DNA from 2 places in the Mesorhizobium sp. M0437 genome. Region 2 is predicted to be linked to the other one. Evidence: predicted binding sites of a transcription regulator. Region 2 holds the regulator's gene; the other holds the start of a gene.

Region 1 (5,391 bases), on a different contig from region 2:
GGCGAATACCGTCTGGCCAAGGATTGACCGTCGTCCCCCTCGCGGCCGAGCCAGTGAACGCCGAGGCCAGCATCCGGGCGTCGCATGCGCACGCCAAGATAAATCTCGCGCTGCACGTCACCGGCCAGCGCGCCGACGGCTATCACACGATCGAAAGCCTGGCTGTGTTCACGCGCTTCGGCGACCGCATCGAAACGGAACTTGCCGACAGCGATGGGTTTTCCATGTCCGGCAAATACGCCTCCGCGGTGCCTGTCGACGACAATAATCTGGTGGTGAGAGCGCGCGATGCACTGCGGCGCGAGGCCGGTCCCCAGCACGCACCGGCTGTCGCCATCAGGCTCGAAAAGAACCTGCCGGTCGCGTCCGGTGTCGGCGGCGGGTCGAGCGATGCGGCGGCTGTGCTGCGCGCCCTGGTCCAGACCTGGAGCCTCGACATCGGCGATGCCGAACTGGCGCGGATCGGCCTGTCGCTCGGCGCCGACGTGCCGATGTGCCTCGCAGCCAAGCCGCTGATAGCCCGCGGCATCGGCGACGAGCTGACGCTCGTGCCGGGTTTCCCGGCGCTGGGTCTGGTGCTCGTCAATCCCGGCACTGCCGTCTCGACGGCCGACGTGTTCGAAGCGCTTGGCCGCCGCGACAATGCGGGACTGCCGCCGCTGCCGCGCAACCTCGACTTCCACAGCATCCGCAACTGGCTGGAGATCACCCGCAATGATCTCGAGCCTGCGGCGCGCGCAATCCAGCCCGCGATCGGCAAGGCGCTTTCCGTGCTCAACAAGGCCGGAGCCGGTTTTGCCAGGATGTCCGGCTCCGGCGCCACCTGCTTCGGGCTGTTCGAGACCGGCAATGTGGCCAAGCGCGCGGCCGTCGATATTCGCAGCCGCCATCCCGACTGGTTTGTCGCGGCGACGCGAAGCGTGACATCGGAGGTTGATGCCCATGGCCAGGATTGACGAGAGCCGCCCCTTCGTTCCCGTGCACATCGCAGTACTGACCGTTTCCGATACGCGCAGCCTCGCCGACGACAAATCCGGGCAGACGCTGGCCGACCGCATTGCCGAGGCCGGCCATGTCCTGGCCGCCCGCGACATCGTCACCGACGACCGCGACAAGATCCGCGACAAGGTCCTGGGCTGGTCAAGGGACGAAGCGATTGATGTCGTCATCACCACCGGCGGCACCGGCTTCACCGGCCGCGACGTGACGCCGGAAGCGCTGGAGCCGATCTTCGAAAAGCGCATGGACGGCTTTTCCGAAGTGTTCCACCGCATCTCCTACGACAAGATCGGCACTTCGACGATCCAGAGCCGGGCAACCGGCGGCGTCGTCAACGCCACCTTCGTTTTCGTGCTGCCGGGCTCGCCCGGCGCCTGCAAGGACGCCTGGGACGGCATCTTGAAGCCGCAGCTCGACTATCGGCACATGCCCTGCAACTTCGTCGAGATCATGCCGCGGCTGGACGAGCATTTGCGGCGCGGCTGAGACGAACCGAAGTATCAGCCAAGCGACCTCGGTTTAGCGAATGACCGGCTCGCCGTGAAAACGCCGGCGCGACGGCGGCGACACGCCGAAGCCAACCTCCATCATCAGCCGCGGCGTGAGCGTCGGCACGGTGCCCATATGGAAGCCGAACGGATCCTCGACAAAGCCGAGGCCGGCCGGCCCGGTCAGCGTGACCGGGCTCTGCTCGCCGTAGACGCCCAGCACCTCTTCCGCCGAATGGCCGACCAGCAGCGTCAGCTGATGCTTCAGGATGCGGCGGTTATGGGAGCCGCGGACATAGACATGCGGCCCAGTGTCGGCGTCGACCGGCACCAGGTAGAAAAAGAACTTCAGCATGCGCCAGTCGTCGAGGTCGAAATGGTATTTGCCGAGCGAGGCCATGTTCTTGTCGGCGTCCGAGACGCCACCGGTCGGAAAGCTCCACCAGACGCGGGTGGTGATCAGCTTGGCCTGGCTGCCGAGATAGTGCGCTGCGATATCGAGAAGCAGCGGATCGCGCTGCACGGCGACCGCAGCGTTGCAGTCGAGGACCCGTTCGAAATAGTGACCGCTGAGCAGCGGGCGGCCGAAATGCTTTTCGGCATCGGCGTGTTTTTCGGGCAGGAATTCCAGCCGACGGTCGAAATTGCCGAAGCATGGCGTGCGCTCGGCGAAGCGGACAATCTCCTCATGGATGGCGGCCGGCAGCATCAGGCCCGAATAGAGCCCCTCCGTCCGCAGCGCGCCGACGACGGCATCGCGATCGACGCCGGCGAACATCGTTTCACCGACATTGCGCGCCGGCGGAACGGGCTTTGCACCGCGCCAGTGCAGGCGCCGCGCCGGCATGGTGCGGGCCAGCATGAACATCGGCAGCCATGCCGGATTCTCGCGAAGGTCGGAAAGATAGGTCGGGATGCGGGCGGCGATGCGGCGCAGCGTGCCGCCGTTTCGTGCGATCGCCTCGAGGCTTGCAGCGCCGGACTTGTCAGGGCTTGAAAGGGTCATCGGGGTCCTCAAAATGTCGAGGGAACAGCATCGACGTTAGTCGTCGCCGCTCCGGCACACCCCAAACCCTATTCGCCCATATCGCGGGGAATGGTAACCCCCGGCCAGATTTTGTGCAATGCACAATAAACGACGACCCGCCAGAAAATGTGCTTGGGCGGAGTTCCCATAACCGGGACGGTAAGCCGTCACTTCCGCGGCGCGACCCAGATCTCGGCGTGGAGCCTCCTGGTCGCCAGGCCGCGGGCGATCGCTTCGGCGCTGCGGGCGTTCTTCGACAGCGCCGCGGCCTGACGCTTGCTGATCACCAAGCCTTCGGCGAGAGCGCGATTTCCGGCAAAGACGCGCGACAGGAACGGCGTGCGGCTGCCGCGTGCCCGCGAGAACCGCGCCGCCATGGTTTGCCTGGCGGTATGGGCGGCGACCTCGTCGATCCAGCCCTCTCCCAGCCGCGCGCCCGGTTCCAGCAAGAGCAGCCAGTCGCCCTTGGCCTGCCTGATGCCGGCGGCGATGCCGCCGCTGACATAGTGGCAGCCGGCATGTTCGGCGACGCGGTGCGTCTGATCGGTCGAGCCGGTGTCGCAGACGAGAACGTCGCGCACCACGCCTTCGACCGCGCCGCCGATCAGCGAGGCGAGCGTGCGGGCAAGGCCCTCCTCGTCATTCAGGGTTTCGATCAGGACGCTGAGCATGTTTAGCCGAATAGCGGAAAGCGGTGGGCAGCGCCAGTTTTTGCGGCGCACCGCGAGAAAGTTCTTGCTTTGTTCTCATCGATACGATAGGAATACATTCATGAGCAGAGCGATTCGACAGCGGGCGGACAGTCCCTGGGAAAGGGCCAAGATGGAACAGATCGTGCGTGCCGATATTGCAGCCTTCGGCGCTGGCAGGGCCGAAATGGCGAATGCGATGATCGAGCAGAGCGGCATGCGTGTCCGTCCGGACCGCAATCGCGGCAGGTCGGCGGGCATCAATCCGTCCGGCCGTTTCGAGCCGGTCAGCCGGCATGTGTTCGACGATGGATGGAATTCGCTGGAGGAGCTGCCGCCGTTCAAGACCGAGGTACAGGTCGAGAAGCCGCGCACCATCATCACGCGCAACGAATCGCCCGACATCTCCTTCGACCGCTCGATCAATCCCTATCGCGGCTGCGAACATGGCTGCGTCTATTGTTTCGCGCGGCCGACGCACAGCTTCATGGGCCTGTCGCCGGGGCTGGATTTCGAATCGAAGCTGTTTGCCAAGCCGGATGCGGCGCGGCTGCTCGACAAGGAATTGTCCAGGGATAATTACCAGCCGCGCACCATCGCCATCGGCACCAATACCGATCCTTATCAGCCGATCGAGAAGCAATACCGGATCATGCGCGAGATCCTCGAAGTGCTGGAGGCGCGCGGCCATCCGGTCGGCATCGTCACCAAGTCGGCGCTGGTGACACGCGATATCGACATTCTGTCACGCATGGCCGAACGCGGGCTGGCCAAGGTGGCATTGTCGGTGACGACATTGGACAGGATGCTGGCCAGAACGATGGAGCCGCGAGCGTCGACGCCGACCAAGCGGCTGGAGGCGATCAGGCAGCTTTCGGATGCCGGCATTCCGGCCTCGGTGATGGTCGCGCCGATCATCCCCGGACTGACCGACCCGGAGATGGAGCGCATCCTCGATTCGGCGCAGGCAGCGGGCGCGCGCGAGGCCGGCTATGTGCTGCTGCGCCTGCCGCTGGAGGTCGCGCCGATCTTCAAGGACTGGCTGCTGCGCCACTATCCCGACCGCTATCGCCACGTCATGTCGCTGATCCGTTCGATGCGCGACGGCAAGGACTACGATTCGGAATGGGGCAAGCGCATGAAAGGCTCCGGTCCCTATGCCTGGCAGATCGGCCGGCGTTTCGAGATAGCTGCCAAACGGCTCGGCCTCAACGCCGAGCGGCGCTCGCTCAGGACCGACCAGTTCGTCCCCGCCGCCAAGGCTACCGAGCAGCTGATGCTGCTGTGACAAAGCGTCTCGCGCCAGCCGCTTGAAGCGGCCGCAGCAGGCGAAAAATCCCGTCCGGCCTGTCCTGTCCCCGGGCTTGCAGACGGTAGCCCCCTCCTGGTCCGGTGCCCCGCCCGACCCGGAGGGGACTTGCGGAGAATCGGAGCCGATGCGAACCTCGCCGCACCATGGCTCGCCCGCGTTCCGATTCTCCGCTTCTCTTCGAAATCGTCGAGAAACCCGACTTCTCGTTCGAGACGAGGGCGATGGCCGAAGGCCTTTGGCCGGTGGCGGGGATGGACGAGGCCGGCCGCGGCCCGCTCGCCGGGCCGGTGGTGGCGGCAGCGGTGGTGCTCGATCCCGCCAACATCCCCGACGGCCTCGACGATTCCAAGCGGCTGACGCATTTGCAGCGTGAGGCGCTGTTCCTGAAAATCCTCGGCTCCGCGCTCGCCGTATCGATGGCCTCGGTCAGCGCCGAAGGCATCGATGCCTCCAACATCCTCAAGGCCAGCCTGGAGGCGATGCGCCGTGCCGTGGCCGGCCTGTCAATCCGGCCGAAGCTGGCACTGGCCGACGGCCGCGACGTGCCGCCCGGCCTGCCCTGCGAGGGCAAAGCACTGATCAAGGGCGACCAGCGCTCGCAGTCGATCGCCGCAGCCTCGATCGTCGCCAAGGTGATGCGCGACCGCATGATGTGCGGCTGCGGCAGCCATCATGCGCGTTACGGCTTCGAACTGCATATGGGCTACGCCACTGTCCGCCATCGCACGGCGATCGATCTGCACGGGCCAGTGGCACGGCTGCACCGCGCCTCCTTCGCACCGTTCCGGTTCGGCGGCACCGAGGTGCTGGAGGAAGAGGGTTTTTCGGGTTTGGATTGAGCGATTCGGCAAGGTGTGATCTCGCCCCTCGAGGGGG
Region 2 (5,391 bases):
AGATCGCCATGCGGCCGGGCAAGCCACTGATGTTCGGGCGGCTGGGAGACATTCGCTGCATCGGCCTGCCCGGCAATCCGGTGGCAAGCCTGGTCTGCACTCAGCTCTTCCTGAAGCCGCTGCTGGCGCGGCTCGGCGGCCGCGCCTTTCAGCAGGATATACGTCGGGCACGGCTCGGTGCCGCCATGCCGGCCAACGATCTCAGGCAAGATTATGTGCGGGCTGTTGTCATTGATGACGCCGGTACGCTCGTGGCGACGCCGTTCGGCATCCAGGACTCCTCGATGCTGAAAATGCTGGCCGATGCCGACGGGCTGATCGTTCGCGCGCCGTTCGCGCCTGCCGCGGCGGCGGGCTCCCCCTGCGACGTACTGATGCTACGCTGAACCTGCCTCACTCCGAAATCAAGGTCCGGGTCAGCGGATGGTCTGGATCGGCCAAACCGTCGATGATGTTGAAATGATGCCGGTCAGGCTCGACCACCGAGCTGGTCGCGGTACCCAGGCCGATCCAGATGTTGGCCAGCAACGCGCTCTGACGCAGGAATTCAGCGCGCTCGCCGCCGCCGGCCCAGCAGGTCAGGCGGGCCTTGTCCATCGGGCGCAGCAGCACCGGGCTTTCGGCCTGCGCCTCGGCCTCATCGATCGCCAGCGTCTCGTTCATGCCGGTGCGCATTTTAGTGCGCAAATCGTGCACCCCCGAGATCGACACTACATGACGAACGCGCCGGACGACTTCGGGCGCCAGCGGCGTCGTCGCCGTAACCATCCGGCTAACAAGATGGCCGCCGGCCGAGTGCCCGGTCAGCATCAGCGGCCCTGCAACGATCGCCGCCGCCTTGCCGATCGCCGCGCCGACTTCCTTGACGATGCCGCCAATGCGTATCTGCGGACAGAGCGTGTAGGACGGCATCGCCACCGCATAGCCGCGATCAACAGGGCCAGCGGCAAGATGCGACCAGAAATTCTTGTCGAATTCCATCCAGTAGCCGCCATGAACGAACACCACGAGTCCCTTGGGCTTGATGGCCGGCAGGAAAAGATCGAGCCGGTTGCGTGGATTGTCGCCATAGGCCATGTCGAGCCGCGCCCTGCCCTCGGTCGAAAGCACGTCGCGGAAAACCCGCGCGGGCTCGATCCAGGCCGCCGGCCAGCGATCGCTGCCGGCTATGTTGGCGCTGTTGGCATAGGCGTTGTCCCAATCGGCAATGTGACGTTCGAACACCCTGCGCCCTCCCTGGCATATGGCCCTGCAGCGTAGCCGTAAGCATCGCGCGGCGCGTCGTCGCCAGCCTCACGATTCCAGCTCTCGCATCAATCTCAAGTGACAGCTGCTTTGATGGCGAAGCGCGCATCCTTCCACGCACCGGTGTGCAGGATGTCCTCAAGCACTTTGGCGGCCTGCCAGACATCGGCATAGCCGACATAGAGCGGGGTGAAGCCGAAGCGCATGGTCGATGGCGCGCGAAAATCGCCGATCACGCCACGTTCGATCAGCGCGCGCATGACCTGGTAGCCATGCTCATGCATGAATGAAATCTGGCTGCCGCGTTTTTCCCCATCGCGCGTGCTTTCGAGCGTGAGCCCGTAAGTGCCGCACTTTGCCTCGACAAGCTCGATGAACAGATCCGCCAGCGCGATGCTCTTCTTGCGCACCGCCGTCATGTCGACATCGTTCCAGATGTCGAGCGCGCCCTTCAGCGTGCGCATCGACAGGACCGGCTGTGTGCCGCACAGAAACCGGCGGATGCCGGTGCCGGCCGCATAGCCTGGCTCGAAGGCGAAGGGCCGTGCATGGCCCCACCAGCCGGTGAGCGGCTGCTGGATGTCGGAAAGATGCCGCTCAGCCGCATAGATGAAGGCAGGCGCGCCCGGGCCGCCATTCAGATATTTGTAGGTGCAGCCAACGGCAAAATCGGCGTTTGCCTTGTCGAGTTCGACTGGCATCGCGCCGGCAGTGTGGCAGAGATCCCAGACGATCATCGCCCCGGCTTCCTGAGCCCTGCGCGTCAGCGCCGGCATGTCGCGCAGTTCGCCCGACTTATAGTTGACGTGGTTGACCAGCACCACAGCGGTGCGTTCGTCGATCAGCTCTTCGATGGTCGGCGCGTCGACTCCCGAGAGGCGCAGCAGCGTATCTTTTCGCGTCGAAACCACACCCTCGGCCATGTAGAGGTCCGTCGGAAAACTATCGCCCTCGGCGACGATGACCTGCCGCTCCGGTCGCATGGCCATGGCGGCGTGCAGCAGCTTGTAGATATTGACCGATGTCGTGTCGCAGACCACTGTCTGGCCGGCCGCGGCCCCGATCAGGCGCCCGAGCTGGTCGCCAAGTTCAAGCGGCATGTTGAACCAGCCGGCCGTGTTCCATGCGCGGATGAGATCATGCGACCATTCTTCGGTCGCGGCCTTGTGCAGTTCATCGAAAGCGGCACGTGAAGCAGCTCCTAGCGAATTGCCGTCGAGATAGATCACTCCTTGCGGCAACACAAAGCGGTCGCGCATCGCGCGCAGCGGATCCGCGGCATCCATCGCCTTTATGGCCACGAGATCGGGAATTCCTGTCATGATTTGTCTGCTCCCCCAAGATCCAACGCAACGCCGGACACGCATCGACTGTTCTTCCATTACTTGGTTGCGCGCAGCAAGGCTCCACCGGCGAGAAGCAGCCTGACCAGGCGGTGGAAACCGGGACTTAACCCGAGGTTGGCGTTTTGAGTTCGTTTCGTTCACGGTGCATTGACCAAACCGCACAGTCGATACGGGTTCAATTCCGTGCCTTTTGCCGACCGACGGCCGATGCCAGTGCCGCCTTCTAGGAGGCCAGAAGGGCGCAAACGAAAGCAGAATCAAGGCGATGAGGCTCGCGGCGGTGAAAATGCGGTACGCCGGTAGGGGACGTCGTTTGTTTCCCGAGCCTTAACGCATTCATTAAACTTTAAACAGTTGCGGAACACAACTGGAACAGATAGTGTTTGTTCTGGGTTTGTTTTTCTGATTCTGTTGGGGGTCGCTATGCTGACACGCAAACAACACGAACTGCTTATGTTCATCCACGAAAGGTTGAAGGAAAGCGGTATCCCGCCTTCATTCGACGAGATGAAGGAAGCGCTCGACCTGGCTTCCAAATCCGGAATCCACCGGCTGATTACGGCGCTGGAGGAGCGCGGCTTCATTCGCCGTTTGCCCAACCGGGCCCGTGCGCTGGAGGTGCTACGCCTGCCTGACTCGATCGCCCCCGGCCTCAATGCGGCACGCAAGTTCTCGCCGAGTGTCATCCAGGGCAGTCTTGGGCAAGGCGCCCCTCGGCAAGGCAAGCCGACATCGTCGCGCGTGCCCGCAGCCGGAAATGACGACGATGTCGTCGCCGCCGTTTCGATCCCAGTGATGGGCCGCATCGCTGCCGGTGTGCCGATCGACGCCATCCAGCACCAGACGCATTCGATTTCGGTGCCGCCGGATATGATCATGGGCGGCGAGCATTATGCGCTTGAGGTCAAAGGCGATTCGATGATCGAGGCCGGCATTTTCGACGGCGACACGGTGATCATCCGCAATGCCGATACGGCGAGCCCCGGTGAGATCGTGGTGGCACTGGTCGACGAGGAGGAAGCGACGCTGAAGCGGTTCCGCCGCAAGGGCGCCTCGATCGCCCTGGAAGCCGCCAATCCGGCCTACGAGACGCGCATCTTCGGACCAGACAGGGTCAAGGTGCAGGGCAAGCTCGTCGGACTGATCCGCCGCTACTGAGCTCCGCCCTTGGCGCCGGCTTTGGGGTTGTCGGCCCGGCGGTATGGCGGCAGGCCCCGTGCCGCGCGTGAAAATTTCCGCTGCACGTGCCAGGGCCGGTATGATTTTTCGACGGCGAAGCGGATCTCGGCGCGTGTTGCCGCTTGTGGATCGAAATAGACGGCGGCACTTCCCGCGCGCGCCAGTTGCCGTTTGGTGACGACGAGGACCAGCCGGTCGTAGTAGCAGGGGTTATGGGCGGTGGCGTCGTCGATGACGATCAAGCTGGCAAAGGCGCAGGCTGGCCGCGCAGTATCGCGGTCCTTGGCTTGCGCGATGATCGCGCCGGATGGATGCCTGGCAAGGCAGAGGCCGTCCGTGCAAATGAACGGCATGCCCGGCGGTAGGTCGGCCGGATCGGCAATGTCGAATTGCGGGTCGTTCTTTCCAGGTGTTTCCGGCGCGACGATAGCCTCTGATGTGAGCGCGCGTTTCCAGTTGTCGATGGTGAACTCATTCGGGCGTGCCCGGTTGACCGCGAGTTCACCGCTGCCGATCGGCAGCGCGACCAGCCGTGCGTCCTCCGAGACCAATACGTCGGGTATGCGTGTCTGCGTTGTCGTCAGCAAGCCGGCGAGCGCAAAAGGAAGTGCCGCCAGCCGCAACCACGTCGTCGCCATGCTGGCAATGACGAGGGCGATCGTCACCAGAAGGACGGATCTCAGCGAAATCAGCCCGACCGCATCGATCGGCGAGCGCTCCGAGATCCACCCGGACAGGGCGATCATCGCCGTCAGCCCCTTGCCCATGACATAGAGAAAAGGGCCATCCGCACCGAACGGCATCGCCAGCGCGCTGAGAACGGCGAAGGGCATGACGACCAGTGACACGATGGGCATGATGGCCAGATTGGCGAACAGGCTGAGCGGCGCCACGCGCTGGAAATGCCATATGGCGAAAAGCGCCGTGGCGCTCCCTGCAATGATCGAGGTCATCGCCAGACCGCACATGCCCAGCAGGACCTTTCGAGTGGCAAAGCGTAGCGGCGACTGCCGCGGCGGCGGCGTGGTGGCCCTGCCGGCGCGGTAATCGGACCAGCCTGCATAGGCGCCGACAAGGGCCGCCGTCGCGGCGAAGGACATCTGGAAACTCGGACCGACCACCTCGTGCGGCGACACCAGGATGACCGCGATGGCCGAGATCGCCAGGTTGCGCATGGTGAGCGCGGCCCGGTCGAACAGCACGGCGATAAGCATCACCGCCAGCATGATGAAGCTGCGTTCGGCCGCCACGACAATGCCGGAAAAGACGAGGTAGGCCGCAATCGAAAAAAGCGCGGCGGCCGCGGCATATTTCTTGACCGGCCGTCGCGATGAGAAATCGGGAAACAGCGCGAAGGCACCCCGCAGCAGCGCCATGATGGTGCCGGCGACCAACGCCATATGCAGCCCCGAGATGGAGATGATGTGGTAGATGCCGGTGCGCCGCATCGCTTCGTTGATCTCCTCGGGAATGCCGGCGCGCACGCCGACGATCAGCGCAGCAGCAATCTCGCCCTCGGCACCGCCGATGCGGCTGCGGATATGGTCGGCGATGGATTCACGCGCGTCTTCGATCGCGGAAGAAAGCTGCGCGGCAAGCGGCATGCTGTCCGACGACACGA

The links. The regulator LexA, encoded in region 2, represses DNA repair genes until DNA is damaged. The targets are predictions, from matches to a motif close to TGTTCNNNNTGTGTTCNG.
Region 1: a site for LexA is predicted at 3,245-3,262, ahead of NKI72_RS33055 (PA0069 family radical SAM protein). Genes of this name have one in related genera too.

The regions. Positions count from the first base shown of each region.
Region 1 covers NZ_JAMYRK010000116.1:200-5,590, reverse strand. Annotated here, with positions in the region: gene NKI72_RS33080 (membrane protein) at 1-27, shown strand, start outside; gene NKI72_RS33075 (4-(cytidine 5'-diphospho)-2-C-methyl-D-erythritol kinase) at 54-956, shown strand; gene moaB (molybdenum cofactor biosynthesis protein B) at 943-1,485, shown strand; gene NKI72_RS33065 (phytanoyl-CoA dioxygenase family protein) at 1,519-2,493, opposite strand; gene NKI72_RS33060 (glycosyltransferase) at 2,682-3,185, opposite strand; gene NKI72_RS33055 (PA0069 family radical SAM protein) at 3,337-4,491, shown strand; gene rnhB (ribonuclease HII) at 4,659-5,354, shown strand.
Region 2 covers NZ_JAMYRK010000066.1:4,852-10,242, reverse strand. Annotated here, with positions in the region: gene NKI72_RS28285 (molybdopterin molybdotransferase MoeA) at 1-386, shown strand, start outside; gene NKI72_RS28280 (hormone-sensitive lipase) at 394-1,224, opposite strand; gene kynU (kynureninase) at 1,320-2,567, opposite strand; gene lexA (transcriptional repressor LexA) at 3,015-3,749, shown strand; gene NKI72_RS28265 (ComEC/Rec2 family competence protein) at 3,743-5,391, opposite strand, start outside.